DNA from 3 places in the Streptomyces sp. NPDC051214 genome. Region 1 is predicted to be linked to each of the others. Evidence: riboswitches for the same ligand, from Rfam matches in the RefSeq annotation. Region 1 holds a riboswitch; each other region holds the start of a gene.
What was found. A riboswitch is a leader RNA that binds a small molecule or an ion and turns the genes downstream of it on or off. The one in region 1 is predicted to bind thiamine pyrophosphate.
Positions count from the first base shown of each region.

Region 2: it holds a riboswitch for thiamine pyrophosphate, as region 1 does, so the genes downstream of both, thiO (glycine oxidase ThiO) here and AB0M70_RS28585 (thiamine ABC transporter substrate-binding protein) in region 1, are expected to answer to the same signal.
Region 3: it holds a riboswitch for thiamine pyrophosphate, as region 1 does, so the genes downstream of both, thiC (phosphomethylpyrimidine synthase ThiC) here and AB0M70_RS28585 (thiamine ABC transporter substrate-binding protein) in region 1, are expected to answer to the same signal.

Region 1 is NZ_JBFBAT010000011.1:213,024-218,027, reverse strand. Features, by position in the region: gene AB0M70_RS28590 (iron ABC transporter permease) at 1-474, opposite strand, end outside; gene AB0M70_RS28585 (thiamine ABC transporter substrate-binding protein) at 450-1,544, opposite strand; TPP riboswitch at 1,617-1,734, opposite strand; gene rlmN (23S rRNA (adenine(2503)-C(2))-methyltransferase RlmN) at 1,784-2,890, opposite strand; gene AB0M70_RS28575 (phosphatidate cytidylyltransferase) at 2,971-4,044, opposite strand; gene frr (ribosome recycling factor) at 4,079-4,636, opposite strand; gene pyrH (UMP kinase) at 4,804-5,004, opposite strand, start outside.
Region 2 is NZ_JBFBAT010000009.1:208,533-213,536, forward strand. Features, by position in the region: gene thiE (thiamine phosphate synthase) at 1-32, opposite strand, end outside; gene AB0M70_RS24595 (Rv2175c family DNA-binding protein) at 119-484, opposite strand; gene AB0M70_RS24600 (FAD-dependent oxidoreductase) at 550-1,716, opposite strand; TPP riboswitch at 1,901-2,013, shown strand; gene thiO (glycine oxidase ThiO) at 2,011-3,207, shown strand; gene thiS (sulfur carrier protein ThiS) at 3,204-3,431, shown strand; gene AB0M70_RS24615 (thiazole synthase) at 3,438-4,232, shown strand; gene pknB (Stk1 family PASTA domain-containing Ser/Thr kinase) at 4,324-5,004, shown strand, end outside.
Region 3 is NZ_JBFBAT010000017.1:84,030-89,033, reverse strand. Features, by position in the region: gene AB0M70_RS35505 (IclR family transcriptional regulator C-terminal domain-containing protein) at 1-15, shown strand, start outside; gene AB0M70_RS35500 (SsgA family sporulation/cell division regulator) at 119-556, shown strand; gene AB0M70_RS35495 (YibE/F family protein) at 639-2,033, opposite strand; TPP riboswitch at 2,105-2,258, shown strand; gene thiC (phosphomethylpyrimidine synthase ThiC) at 2,251-4,032, shown strand; gene AB0M70_RS35485 (hypothetical protein) at 4,112-4,987, opposite strand.

The DNA of each region.
Region 1 (5,004 bases):
GAGCAGAATGGCCCACACGGTCGTGTCGAGCCGTACGCCCCACATCTCGTCGAGCAGCCCGCCCCTGCCGAGCAGCGCGAGGAACGCCGTCCCGACGACGACCGTCGGCAGCACGAACGGCACCGTGACGGCCGCCCGCAGCACCTGCTTGCCCCTGAACTCGAAGCGCGCGAACACATACGCGCCGGGGAGCGCGATCAGCAGCGTGAGCGCGGTCGAGGCGAGCGCCTGCCAGGTGGTGAACCACAGCACGTGCCGCACGTCGGACTGCCCGATGACGTCGGCGATCCGCCCGAACTGCCACTGCCCGCCCACCTTCAGGCCGCGCGCGACGATCGCGGCGACCGGATAGGCGAAGAAGACCGCGAAGAAGGCGACGGGCACGGCCATCAGGCCGAGCCGCGCCGCACTCCCTCGCGCCAGCCCCGTACGGGACTGGCGTGACTTCTTTACTTCAGTACGAGCGAGGTCCACGACTTGACCCACTGCTCACGGTTGTCGGCGATCTTCTTCGGATCCATGGTCTGCGGGTCGTCGATCTTCACCCCGTGCTTGACGAACAGCTCGGGCAGCTCGACGTTCTCCCGCACCGGGTTCACGAACATGTTCAGCGGCATGTCGCCCTGGAACTTCTCGCCGATCAGGAAGTCGAGGAGCGCCTTGCCGCCCTTCTCGTTCTTGGCGTTGGCGAGCAGACCCGCGTACTCGACCTGCCGGAAGCAGGTGCCCTTCGCGACGCCGGTCGGCGCCTCCTTGGGCTGCGGCTTGGCGTAGAGCACCTCGACGGGCGGCGAGGAGGCGTACGAGACGACGAGCGGCCGGTCGCCCTTGGCCTTCTTGCCGCCGGCGGACCCGGAGAACTCCTCGTCGTAGGCCTGCTCCCAGCCGTCGACGACCTTGACGCCGTTGGCCTTGAGCTTCTTCCAGTAGCCCTGCCAGCCCCCGTCCCCGTACTCGGCGGCCGAGCCGAGCAGGAAACCGAGACCGGGAGAAGAGGTGGCGGCGTTCTCCGTCACCAGCAGATTCTTGTAGGCGGGCTTGGTCAGATCCCCGAGGGACTTCGGCGGCGCCAGCTTCTTGTCGGCGAAGTACTTCTTGTCGTAGTTGACGCAGATGTCGCCGCTGTCGACGGGCGTGACCCGGTGCTTGTCCCCGTCGACCCGGAACTCCGACTCGACCTTCTCCGAGCCCTTGGCCTCGTACGACTGGAAGAGGCCGTTGTCGAGCGCGCGTGAGAGCAGGGTGTTGTCGACGCCGAAGAAGACGTCTCCCTGCGGGTTGTCCTTCGTCAGGATCGCCTTGTTCACGGCGGCGCCCGCGTCCCCGTCCTTGAGGACGTCGACCTTGTAGCCGGAGCTCTTCTCGAACGCCTTCAGCACGTCCTTGGAGACACTGAAGGAGTCATGGCTGACCAGCGTGACGCGCTTGGAGTCGGCGGCCTTGTCGCCGCTGTCGGACGAGCCGCACGCGGAGAGCGCGACAAGTCCGATGGCCGCCGCGACCGCGGTGACCGTGACCTTCTTGGTGGTGCTCACTGAGTTCATTCCTCCTGGAGTGACCAGGAAGAGACGCGGCCCTGCCCGCGGACCGGAGGGTCCGCGGGCAGGGCGCAACAGCTTGAGTGGTGTCCGAACTTCCTACCCGGAATGACCCGGGCAAGGTTCAGAGGGTCTGCGGCCAACCTGTCCTTGGCTGCCGCACTCTCAGCGCTGTGGCGCTCCCCTGTCGGAATATGAAGATGTGTTCCGGCTATGAAGTTGCGTTCAGTTGTGTTCCGGCCAGACTAACGCTCGGAAGCGGCGAGCTGACCGCACGCCCCGTCGATCTCCTGGCCACGGGTGTCACGAACCGTGACAGGTACCCCATGAGCGGCGATGGCGTTCACGAAGGCCTTCTCGTCCTCCGGCCGCGATGCCGTCCACTTCGAGCCCGGCGTCGGGTTCAGCGGGATCAGGTTCACGTGGACGGGCTTGTTCTTGAGCAGCCGCCCGAGCCGGTCACCGCGCCAGGCGTGGTCGTTGATGTCCCGGATCAGCGCGTACTCGATGGAGAGGCGGCGCCCGGACTTGGCGGCGTACTCCCAGCCCGCCTCGAGCACCTCGCGCACGTTCCACCGCGTGTTGACGGGTACGAGGGTGTCGCGGAGCTCGTCGTCGGGCGCGTGCAGCGAGATGGCGAGCCGGCACTTGAAGCCCTCGTCGGCGAACCGGTGGATGGCGGGCACGAGCCCCACGGTCGACACGGTGATGCCACGCTGCGAAAGGCCGACGCCGTCCGGCTCGGGGTCGGTGAGCCTGCGAATGGCCCCGGTGACGCGGTTGTAGTTGGCGAGAGGCTCACCCATGCCCATAAAAACGATGTTGGAGAGCCGCGCGGGCCCACCCGGGATCTCCCCGTCCCGCAGCGCACGCATCCCGTCGACGATCTGATGCACGATCTCGGCGGTGGACAGGTTCCGGTCGAGCCCGGCCTGCCCCGTGGCGCAGAACGGACAGTTCATCCCGCACCCGGCCTGCGACGAGATGCACATCGTCACGCGGTCCGGGTAGCGCATGAGCACGGACTCGACGAGCGTGCCGTCGAACAGCCGCCACAGCGTCTTGCGGGTGGTGTCGTCGTCGCAGCTGATGTGCCGCACCACGGACATCAGCTCGGGAAGCAGCGCCTCTTGGAGCTTCGTGCGCGAACCGGCGGGAATGTCGGTCCACTGCTCCGGGTCGTGCGCGTACCGCGCGAAGTAGTGCTGCGAGAGCTGCTTGGCGCGAAACGGTTTCTCGCCGACAGCGGCAACGGCTTCCTTGCGCTCGGCGGGCGTGAGGTCAGCGAGATGCCGCGGCGGCTTCTTGGCTCCACGGGGCGCGACAAAGGTGAGTTCTCCGGGTACAGGCATGGTCCACCCAGTGTCGCAGACATACGGCAAGGGGCCCGCCGCCCTGTGGACGACGAGCCCCTGGTGTGCGAAGACGCAGGTCAGCCGGATCCTACGAAGATCACGAGGAGCAGCCAGACCACCGGTGCCGTCGGCAGCAGGGAGTCGAGGCGGTCCATGATGCCGCCGTGGCCCGGCAGCAGCGTGCCCATGTCCTTGATGCCGAGGTCACGCTTGATCATCGACTCGCCGAGGTCCCCGAGCGTCGCGCTCGCGGCGACCGCGAGGCCGATGAGCAGGCCCTGCCACCACGTGCCGCCGTCGATCAGGAACTCCATGCACAGCGCGCCCCCCGCCATCGCGAACGTCACCGCTCCGACCAGGCCCTCGCGGGTCTTGCCGGGGCTGATGCGCGGGGCGAGCTTGTGCTTGCCGAAGCGCCAGCCGATCGCGTACGCCCCGGTGTCGCTGACCACGGTCAGGAGCAGGAACGTGAGCACCCGCATCGCGCCGTCGTCGGCGGTGAGCATCATCGCCACGAACGTCGCGAGGAACGGGACGTAGAACGCCGCGAAGACGCCCGCCGTGACGTCCTTCAGATAGCCCTCGGGCGGCTCGGTCATCCGCCAGACGAGCACCGCGAGCGCGGTGAGCGCCATGGCGACCCAGGCGCCCTCGGGCCCGCGGACGTACCCGGCGACGACCATCGCGGCGCCGCCCACCGCCAGCGGGACCAGCGGCGCCTTGATCTCCTTGCGCTCCTGGAGCCGCGAGGTGAGTTCCCAGAGACCGACCACGACGGCGACCGCTATGACGCCGATGAAGACGGCCTTCACGATGAAGAGCGACGCGACGATCACCGCGCCGAGCCCCACGCCGACTCCTATGGCCGCCCCGAGATCACGGCCCGCGCTCTTCTTCTGCGGCGCTTGAGGCGCCTTGGGCGCTTGAGGCGCTCGCGGCGCCTCGGGGGCGGGCTGTGATGCGCTGGGCATGGGCTCCCGGGGTACTTCAGGCATGTCAGGCACGATGGGCATGGGCTGCGTCTCTGCTGGATACAGGGCGTCATGCGCATCGTACGCGGGACCTGCCGGGGCAGCCCCTTGAGCAGGGCCCTGGTCGGGCGGCCCCCAGTACCCGGCTCTGGGAGGCGCCCCCCAGGAAGAGTCGTTCACGGATCGGATTCCTCAGTCCTCAGACCACGAGCCCTCAGACCTCGAGCAGCTCGGCTTCCTTGTGCTTGAGCAGCTCGTCCACCTGAGCGACGTACTTCGCGGTGGTGTCGTCGAGCTCCTTCTCCGCGCGCCGGCCCTCGTCCTCGCCGATGTCGCCGTCCTTGATCGCCTTGTCGATCGCTTCCTTGGCCTTGCGGCGGATGGAGCGGATCGAGATCTTGGAGTCCTCGGCCTTGGTCTTGGCGACCTTGATGTACTCCTTGCGGCGGTCCTGCGTCAGCTCGGGGAACGTCACCCGGATGATGTTTCCGTCATTGCCGGGGTTGACGCCGAGGTCGGAGTCGCGGATCGCCTGCTCGATGTTGCGCAGCGCGCTCTTGTCGAACGGGGTCACCACGGCCATCCGCGGCTCGGGCACCGAGAACGAGGCCAGCTGATTGATCGGCGTAAGGGCGCCGTAGTAGTCGGCCACGATCTTGTTGAACATCGCCGGGTGCGCACGGCCTGTGCGAATCGCGGCGAAGTCCTCCTTGGCGACCACGACGGCCTTCTCCATCTTCTCCTCGGCCTCGAGGAGGGTCTCTTCGATCACCACTTGCTCCTGCGTGTTGTGAGTGGGCTGGGGGCGCCCCCACACGGTGAAGTAGGGGGAGTCCATGGGGTGTCGGCTGCGTCGCGTCTCTTTCCCTGCACCGTGTCCGACCGGCAGGGCTTTGTCCATCCCTCGTGGCCCTCGGTGGGCTCGGGGGGCGCCCCGGATCAGGCGCGGGTGCCCTCGTCGCCCACGAGTGTGCCGATCTTCTCACCCTTGACGGCACGCGCGATATTGCCGGAGGAGAGCAACTCGAAGACCAGGATGGGCAGCTTGTTGTCGCGGCACAGCGTGATCGCGGTCATGTCGGCGACCTTCAGGTCGCGGGTGATGACCTCGCCGTAGCCGAGCGCGTCGTACTTCACCGC
Region 2 (5,004 bases), on a different contig from region 1:
GCGAGCTGCTCGCGGGCAGGCTTGGCGGCCATGGAAAGGTCCCCCCGGTCGTCGGTGGCCTACGGGCCGCGTGTCCCCGGGGGACCCACGGCCCGTACGCAACGGTTTTCCGTATCGGTCAGACGGCGAGCGCCTGGGCGCGGCGCTTCACCTCCGTGCCGCGATTCTCGCTCAGGGCCTGCGCGGGGGTGCCGGGCAGGGTCGGGTCGGGAGTGAAGAGCCACTCCAGCATCTCTTCGTCGGAGAAGCCGTCGTCCTTCAGGAGCGTCAGGGTGCCGGTCAGGCCCTTGACGACCTTGTCGCCGTCGATGAAGGCGGCCGGCACCTGAAGCGCGCGGTTCTCACCACGGCGTACGGCGATCAGCTGGCCCTCCTTGACCAGCTGGCGCACACGCGTCACCTCGACGTCGAGCATTTCTGCGATGTCGGGAAGGTGGAGCCACTCGGGGACGAGAGCATCAGTCTTTGCGTCAATCTCGGTCACGGGAACAAGGGTATCGCCGGGCACCGACAGCGGCCGGTCAGAGGCCCCCGGTGACGGCGGCACCGCTACGCCAGCAGGGCCTTCTTCAGCGGAACCGCGGGGTCCGAGGCCAGCTCGGCGGAGATCCTGGCGCCCGCCTCGATCAGCTTGCGGCCCTGCGCCAGGTCCCTGGGGCGGCCCACCGCGAGAAGGGCCACCAGAGCCCCCTGCCGCAGCCAGCACACGCTCCAGGCCGCGCCCGAAGGGTCGCCGCGCCACACCAGCTCGTCGGCGGACGCGTGATGGCCCGCGTACTGGACGAAGCGGCCGAACTGCTCCGACCAGAAGTACGGGACGGGGTCGTACGCCGAAGGGGTCTCGCCGATGATGTTCGCCGCCACCGTGCGGGGGCCCTGGAGCGCGTTGTCCCAGTGGTGGACGAGAAGACGCTCGCCGTACCGCCCCGAGGGGAAGGAGGAGCAGTCGCCGACCGCGTACACATCGGGTTCCGACGTCCTCAGGTGGTCGTCGGCGAGGATCTCCCGGTGGGCGCCCAGGGTGATGCCGGAGTCCGCGAGCCATCCCGTGGCGGGGCGTGCGCCGATGCCGACGACGACCGCGTCCGCGGGCAGCCGGGTGCCGTCGGCCAGGTGGACGCTGCCGGGCTCGACGCGGTCCACGCGCGCGTGGGTGCGCAGTTCGGCTCCGGAGTCGGCGTACCAGGCCGTCATCGGGGCGGCGACCTCCGCGGGCAGCGCCCCGGCGAGCGGACGCTCCGCGGCCTCGACGACGGTGACCGGGCAGCCCGCCTCGCGTGCCGCGGTCGCGAACTCGGCGCCGATCCAGCCCGCGCCGACGACCACGATGCGGTGCTGCTCGGCGAGCACGGGGCGCAGCCGCTCGGCGTCGTCGAGCGTGCGCAGCAGATGGACGCCGCGGACTCCGGAGACCCCTGGGAGCGTGATCGGTTCGGCCCCGGTGGCGATGACCAGTGCGTCATACGGCACCGGCCCCGACGCGGTGTCCAGTTCGTGGTCGGCCGGGCGGACCCCCGTGACCTCGTGGCCCAGGCTCAGCTCGATGCCGAGCGCCTCGAAGTCGACGTCGAAGGCGGAGCCCTCCGCCTTGCCGAGGAGCACGGCCTTGGACAACGGCGGTCTGTCGTACGGCTGGTGGGGCTCCGCGCCGATCAGGGTGACCGCGCCGGCGAACCCCTGCTCGCGCAGGGCCACGGCGGTCTGCACCCCGGCCATCCCCGCGCCCACGACGACGACCCGGCGCTCTTCCTGCCTCCGATGCTCACTCACCCGATCACTCTAGGACGGCGGACGAGGCGTGCCTCAGGGCGCGACGGCGAGATCTCTGACACACCGTCACTGCCCGTGACCGCGGAGCTGCCCTACCTGGCCCGGGGCACCAAGGGCTAGGGTTGCCGTGCAGAGCACTCGCGGGAGCCCGGACGTACCGGGCTGAGAGGGAGGCTGGACGGCCTCCGACCGTACGAACCTGATCCGGGTCATGCCGGCGAAGGGAGGGGCTGGACACCCATGCATCCACGAACACCACCCCGTACGACGCACACGACCGACGTCCTGGTCGTCGGGGGCGGCATCATCGGCCTGGTCACGGCTTGGCGGGCGGCGCAGCGCGGCCTGACCGTCGCGGTCGTGGACCCCGAGCCCGGCGGCGGCGCGGCGCAGGTCGCCGCGGGCATGCTGGCCGCCGTCACCGAGCTGCACTACGGGGAGCAGACGCTGCTCGGCCTGAATCTGGCCTCCGCGCGGCGCTATCCCGACTTCGCGGCGGAGCTGGCGGAGGCGAGCGGCCGTGATCTCGGCTACCGCGCGTGCGGCACGCTCGCCGTCGCCCTTGACTCCGACGACCGGGCCCACCTGCGGGAGCTGCACACCCTGCAGCAGCAGTCGGGGCTCGCCTCGGAGTGGCTGAGCGGCCGCGAGTGCCGCCGCCTCGAACCGATGCTCGCGCCGGGCGTCCGGGGCGGCCTCCGGGTCGACGGCGATCACCAGGTCGACCCGCGCAGGCTCGCCGCGGCGCTCCTGGTGGCCTGTGAGCGGGCCGGCGTGGTCTTCCACCACGCGTGGGCGGAGCGCCTCTCGGTGACGGGTGACCGGGCCACCGGAGTCGTCCTCGCCGACGGCACCGCCCTGGAGGCCGGCCAGACCGTGCTCGCCGCGGGCAGCCTCAGCGGGCGCCTCGCCGGGGTCCCGGAGGGCGTCCTGCCGCCCGTGCGCCCCGTGAAGGGCCAGGTGCTGCGGCTCACGGTGCCGCAGCGTCTCGCGCCGTTCCTGAGCCGCACCGTGCGCGCCGTGGTGCGCGGCAGCCACGTCTACCTGGTGCCGCGCGAGAACGGCGAGCTCGTCGTCGGCGCGACCAGCGAGGAGCTCGGCTGGGACACGACGGTCACAGCCGGCGGCGTGTACGAGCTGCTTCGGGACGCCCACGAGCTCGTGCCCGGCATCACGGAGCTGCCGCTGACGGAGACCCGCGCGGGCCTGCGCCCCGGCTCCCCCGACAACGCGCCGCTGCTCGGCCCGACCGCGCTCCCCGGCCTGCAGCTGGCCACCGGGCACTACCGCAACGGCGTCCTCCTGACGCCCGTCACCGGCGACGTGCTCGCGCACTCCCTGACCACCGGGGAACTGCCGGACGAGGCACGGGGGTTCACCCCCCTGCGTTTCGTCCGCGACCCCCACACGCAGCGCTTCCTGGAGCAGCCCGCATGACTCTCCCGTCCGACACAGCCGTCACCGCCGTCTCCGTGAACGGAGAAGCACGCGACGTGGCCGCGGGCACCACGCTCGAAGCCCTCGTCGCCACCCTGACCGCGGCCCCGTCCGGGGTCGCCGCCGCGCTCAACGAAACCGTCGTCCCGCGCGCGCGGTGGTCCACCACCCCGCTCGCCGACGGGGACCGCGTCGAGGTCCTCACCGCCGTCCAAGGAGGCTGAACCGACATGGCAGACGACCCCTTCGTCATCGGCGGGCTCACCCTTTCCTCCCGCCTGATCATGGGTACGGGCGGTGCGCCGAGCCTGGACGTCCTGGAACGCTCCCTCGTCGCCTCCGGCACGGAGCTGACGACGGTGGCGATGCGCCGCCTCGACCCCGGGGTGCAGGGCTCGGTGCTCTCCGTCCTCGACCGGCTCGGCATCCGCGTCCTGCCGAACACGGCGGGCTGTTTCACCGCGGGCGAGGCCGTCCTGACCGCCCGCCTCGCGCGGGAGGCGCTCGGCACCGACCTGGTCAAGCTGGAGGTCATCGCGGACGAGCGCACCCTGCTGCCCGACCCGATCGAGCTCATCGACGCCGCCGAGACCCTCGTCGACGACGGCTTCACGGTCCTCCCGTACACGAACGACGACCCGGTGCTCGCCCGGAAACTGGAGGACGTGGGCTGTGCGGCGATCATGCCGCTCGGCTCCCCCATCGGCTCCGGGCTCGGCATCCGCAACCCGCACAACTTCCAGCTGATCGTCGAGCGCGCGGGTGTGCCGGTGATCCTGGACGCGGGCGCGGGGACGGCGTCCGACGCGGCCCTCGCCATGGAGCTGGGCTGCGCGGGTGTGATGCTCGCCTCGGCCGTGACGCGGGCGCAGGAGCCGGCCTTGATGGCCGAGGGCATGCGGCACGGCGTCGAGGCGGGGCGGCTCGCGTACCGGGCCGGGCGCATCCCCCGGCGGCACTTCGCCGAGGCGTCGTCGCCCGCGGAGGGGATGGCCCGGCTCGACCCGGAGCGGCCCGCCTTCTGAGCGCCGCCCGCCTGTCACAGCTCGGCTGCAGTCAAGGCCGGAGCATGCCCGGGCGGGCAACGGTGTCGGTGGTGGCTCGTAGACTCCCTGCGTGGACACGACCCTTCAGGACCCGCTCGTCGGGCAGGTGCTCGACGGCCGTTATCGCGTGGACGGGCGGATCGCGGTGGGCGGGATGGCCACGGTCTACCGGGCCGTGGACACCCGCCTCGACCGCGTGCTCGCGCTCAAGGTGATGCACCCGACGCTGGCCGCCGACGTCTCGTTCGTCGAGCGCTTCATCCGCGAGGCCAAGTCGATCGCCCGGCTCTCGCACCCGAACGTGGTGGGGGTGTACGACCAGGGCGCCGACGGCGCGTACGTCTATCTCGCGATGGAGTACATCGCCGGCTGCACCCTGCGTGACGTGCTCCGCGACCGCGGCGCCCTGCAGCCGCGCGCGGCCCTGGACATCCTGGAGCCGGTCCTGGCCGCGCTCGGCGCCGCGCACCGCGCGGGCTTCGTGCACCGCGACATGAAGCCGGAGAACGTCCTCATAGGAGACGACGGCCGGGTCAAGGTCGCCGACTTCGGGCTCGTGCGCGCGGTGGACACCGTCACGAACACCACCGGCACGGTCCTCGGCACCGTCTCCTATCTCGCCCCCGAGCAGATAGAACACGGCACCGCCGACACCCGTGTGGATGTGTACGCGTGCGGCGTCGTGCTCTACGAGATGCTGACCGGCGCCAAGCCGCACTCCGGTGAGTCGCCCGCCCAGGTGCTCTACCAA
Region 3 (5,004 bases), on a different contig from region 1:
TCTATCAGCATCTGAAAACTCACTCCTTGTGATCTGATGTGTACGTTAAGCAAGATGCCATGAGTGTCAGGGAGTTGGTTCCTGGCCAGTCGAGCTTTAGCGACGGGGTAGGCGGGCGATGCGCGAGTCGGTCCAGGCAGAGGTCATGATGAGCTTCCTCGTTTCCGAGGAGCTGTCGTTTCGCATCCCGGTGGAGCTGGGTTATGAGACCGGCGATCCTTACGCCGTCCGGTTGACCTTCCACCTCCCCGGCGACGCGCCCGTCACCTGGGCCTTCGGCCGCGAGCTGCTGGTCGACGGCGTGGGCGGGGCGTGCGGAGACGGGGACGTGCACATCGCCCCCACCGATCCCGAGCTGCTCGACGAGGCGCTCATCCGGCTCCAGGTCGGCGCGGACCAGGCGCTGTTCCGGGTGGGGATTCCGCCCCTGCTCGCCTTCCTCGACCGTACGGACAAGCTGGTTCCGCTGGGGCAGGAGCGGGCGCTCGCCGACTTCGAGACGCACCTGGACGAGGCGCTGGACCGGATCCTCGCCGAGGAGCAGAGCGCGGGCTGACCCTCCGTGAGCCAAGAGACGCAGCCGTACGGCAGATTGGTGCATTTCGTGGCATCGATTGGTGCGGCCCAGGCGTCGTGCCTCAGGCCTTGCGGCGGCGGCCCTTTCCGCCGCGGCTCTGCTTGGGGGCGGGGGTGGCGCCGCTCACGGGTCCGGCCGTGGGCACCGGCCGGCTCGCCGCCGGCCGATTCGAGGATGCCGTGCGGTCGGCGGAGACCACCAGGGCCGCGAGCGCCGTCGTCACCGGCACCGAGGCGACCAGGCCGATCGAGCCGACCAGGGTGCGCACGATCTCCTCGGCCACCAGCTCGCTGTTGGCCACCGTGCCCACGCTGCTCTGCGCGATGGAGAAGAGCAGCAGCAGGGGCAGCGCGGCGCCCGCGTAGGCCAGGACCAGGGTGTTGACGACCGAGGCGATGTGGTCGCGGCCGATGCGGATGGCGGCGCCGTACAGACCGCGCCAGCCCATCGTGGGATTGGCCTGATGCAGTTCCCAGACCGCGGACGTCTGCGTCACCGTCACGTCGTCGAGTACGCCGAGGGAGCCGATGATGACGCCGGCGAGCAGCAGGCCGCTCATGTCGATGGACGGGTACAGACCGTGGATCAGGCCGGTGTTGTCGTCCGTGTTGCCGGTCAGTGAGGCCCAGCCGATGAAGAGCGAGCCGAGCAGCCCGATCAGGAGCAGAGAGATCAGCGTGCCGAGGACGGCGACCGACGTACGGGCCGTCAGGCCATGGCACAGATAGAGCGCGATCAGCATGATGGCGCTGGCCCCGATCACCGCCACGACCAGCGGGTTCGAGCCCTGCAGGATCGCGGGCAGGATGAAGAACGTCAGGACCAGGAAGCTCAACGCCAGCGCGACCAGGGCCATGACACCGCGCAGCCGTCCCACCGCCACGACGACGAGCGCGAAGATCCCGGCGAGCAGCGCCATGGGGAACTTCCGGTTCACGTCGGTGACCGAGTACTGCAACGCCTCGGGGGCCGTGGGCTCGTAGGCGACCACCACCTGCTGGCCCTCGCGCAACTGCCGTGGTGAGTCCGGCTGGACGATCTCGGTGAAGGTGCGGCCCTTGTCCTTGCCGCTGGTCACCTCGATCGTCGCCTTCTTGCAGACGCCCTTCGCGCGGGACTCCGCGGACTGCCCCTCGGCGGTGGAGGTGTCGCCGTTGGGAGGGGTCTGCGAGGCGTTCACGTCCTTGCAGGGCAGCTCCTGCACCTTCGTCACGTCGGCCGACTGCGTCTGCCGGTCGAAGCCGACTCCGGTGCGCTCATGGCCCGGCGCGCCACCGGGCCACAGCACCACGAGGCCCACGAGCACTGCCGTGGCGAAAGGAATCAGCACGGCGGCGATGACCTTGCGCAGATGCTTCGAAACCGGCGCGGCCGGACCATGGCTGTGGGAGTGCCCGTGCGGGTCCGGGGGACGGTTCGGGACGGGCGGCTGGGACGGCGGCTGTGTGGTGGTCACTGCCCGATCATCGCAAGAACGGACGGGGCCCTCTGTTCAGCGCGCCCGACATGACGCTAGCGTGGAGCCACCTTTGCAATCGCGGGAGCTCGGAGCACCGGGCTGAGAGGGCGCTGACCCCCGTACGAATCGGCACAGGAAGTGCACGAAGTACGGGATTCGCTGCGTCGACCGCCGAACCTGTTACCGGGTAATGCCGGCGTAGGGAGTAGGTCTCATGACCACATCGGACGCACGCACGCCTGCCTCGACGCAGAACCAGGGCGACGAGGCCGGGAAGTCCATCGGCTGGCACAAGGCGTATGTCGAGGGCTCGCGCCCCGATCTGCGGGTGCCGGTCCGCCAGGTGCACCTCACCAACGGCAAGGCCGTGACCCTGTACGACACTTCGGGGCCGTACACCGACGAATCCGTCGACACCGACGTCCGCAGGGGCCTCGCGCCCCTCCGGGAGAACTGGATCATCGCCCGCGGCGACACCGAGGAGTACACCGGCCGCCCGCCCCGTCCCGAGGACGACGGCATCAAGCACACCTCGCCCCGCGGCGGCCTGAAGAACCTCGACGCGGTCTTCCCGGGCCGCCCGCGCCAGCCGCGCAGGGGGCGCGCGGGGCAGGCGGTGACGCAGCTCGCGTACGCCCGCCGTGGCGAGATCACGCCCGAGATGGAGTTCATCGGGATCCGCGAGAACCTCGATCCCGAGGTCGTGCGCGCGGAGGTCGCCGCGGGCCGCGCGGTGATCCCCGCCAACGTCAACCACCCGGAGATCGAGCCGATGATCATCGGCAAGAAGTTCCTGGTGAAGGTGAACGCCAACATCGGCAACTCCGCGGTCACCTCCTCCATCGAGGAGGAGGTGGACAAGATGACGTGGGCGACCAAGTGGGGCGCCGACACGGTCATGGACCTTTCCACCGGGCGCAACATCCACACCACCCGCGAATGGGTCCTGCGCAACTCCCCCGTGCCCATCGGCACCGTGCCGCTCTACCAGGCCCTGGAGAAGGTCGACGGCCAGGCCGAGGCGCTGACCTGGGAGATCTACAAGGACACGGTCATCGAGCAGGCCGAGCAGGGCGTGGACTACATGACGGTGCACGCGGGCGTGCGCCTCCCGTACGTCCCGCTGACCGCCAACCGCAAGACCGGCATCGTCTCGCGCGGCGGCTCGATCATGGCGGCCTGGTGCCTCGCGCACCACAAGGAGAGCTTCCTCTACGAGAACTTCGAGGAGCTCTGCGAGATCCTCGCCTCGTACGACGTGACGTACTCCCTCGGCGACGGGCTGCGGCCCGGTTCGATCGCGGACGCCAACGACGAGGCGCAGTTCGCCGAGTTGCGCACCCTCGGGGAACTCAACACGATCGCCAAGCGTCATCACGTACAGACCATGATCGAGGGCCCGGGACACGTCCCGATGCACAAGATCAAGGAGAACATCGACCTTCAGCAGGAGATCTGCGAGGAGGCGCCGTTCTACACGCTCGGCCCGCTGACCACCGACATCGCGCCCGCGTACGACCACATCACCTCCGGCATCGGCGCCGCGATGATCGGCTGGTGGGGCACGGCGATGCTCTGCTACGTCACGCCCAAGGAGCACCTGGGCCTGCCCAACCGGGACGACGTGAAGACCGGCGTCATCACGTACAAGATCGCGGCCCACGCGGCAGACCTCGCCAAGGGGCACCCTGGCGCGCAGGACTGGGACGACGCGCTCTCGGACGCCCGCTTCGAGTTCCGCTGGGAGGACCAGTTCAACCTGGCCCTCGACCCGGTCACGGCAAGGGAGTTCCACGACGAGACACTGCCGGCGGAGCCCGCGAAGACGGCCCACTTCTGCTCGATGTGCGGGCCGAAGTTCTGCAGCATGAAGATCTCGCATGACATCCGGCGTGAGCACGGCGGCACGCAGGACGAGATCGCGGCGGGCATGGACCAGAAGTCCAAGGAGTTCGCGGCAGCAGGAAACCGCGTCTACCTGCCCATCGCCGACTGAGGCAGGGTGCGCGTCGCGCTTCGGGCGGGCATCGCGCCCGCCCGAAGCAGCGTCGCGTCCTACTCCGGCTTGTCGCGTCCTACTCCGGCTTGTGGTCGGGGCCGCCGAAGTCCGGGCTCGAGAAGTCCGGGCTGGAGAAGCTCGGGCGCGGTCCCGCCGCCGGGCCGCCCTCCGGGCTGCTGAACCCCGGCCTGTTGTAGCCGAGTTGAGGCATGCGGCTGCCCGGGTCCGACGACGGTGTACGCGCCGCGTGCGCCGCCCCCGGGTCCGCGAGCGCCTCCCGCAGGAACGGCAGGACGCCGCGCTCCATCAGTGCTTCGCCCCAGGCTTCCCTGGCACGAACCACCTCCTCGTTCCACTCTCCGTGCGCACCGGCCTGGAGCGACGTGGCGCCGTTGCGCAGGGCGGTCAGGAGCAGGCCGATCGCGGCGATCAGGATGCCCCCTGCGGTGAGCGCGCCGAACAGCCACCCCGCGGTGAGCAGGGTTTCCGCGAAGGCGGGCTCAGGGTTGAGCATCTTCAGGATGTAGCCGACGAGCAGGAAGATCGCGGCGGCCGCCCCGGCGAGTACCGGTGCGAGCACCGCGACGACGGCGATGGCCCCCGCCCCCGAAGCCTGGGTGGTGACCTCCCCCATCGTGGTCGCGAGACCGAGGCCTCCGGAGCCGGCTTCCGCCGGACCCTCGGTGCTCCGCTCCCGGATGGATGGTGCGGCAGATCCGCTTTCGCGCAGTTCCTCGCGGACCTTCACATAGTGCGTGTACTCGGTCGTGGCGGCGGCAGTGATCAGCGCAGTGGCGTTCAGGGCCATGGTGCGCAGCTGCTCGGGATTGAGCCGCTCGCCCACTGCGGCGAGATCAGGACGACTTGGTGCCGTGCGCAGCGCCTCATCGAGGATCCGCTCGTATTCGGGGCGGTCCTCATTGAGCAGGTGTGGAGCGCTGTTCATGTGCATCCCCCGATGCTCCGTAG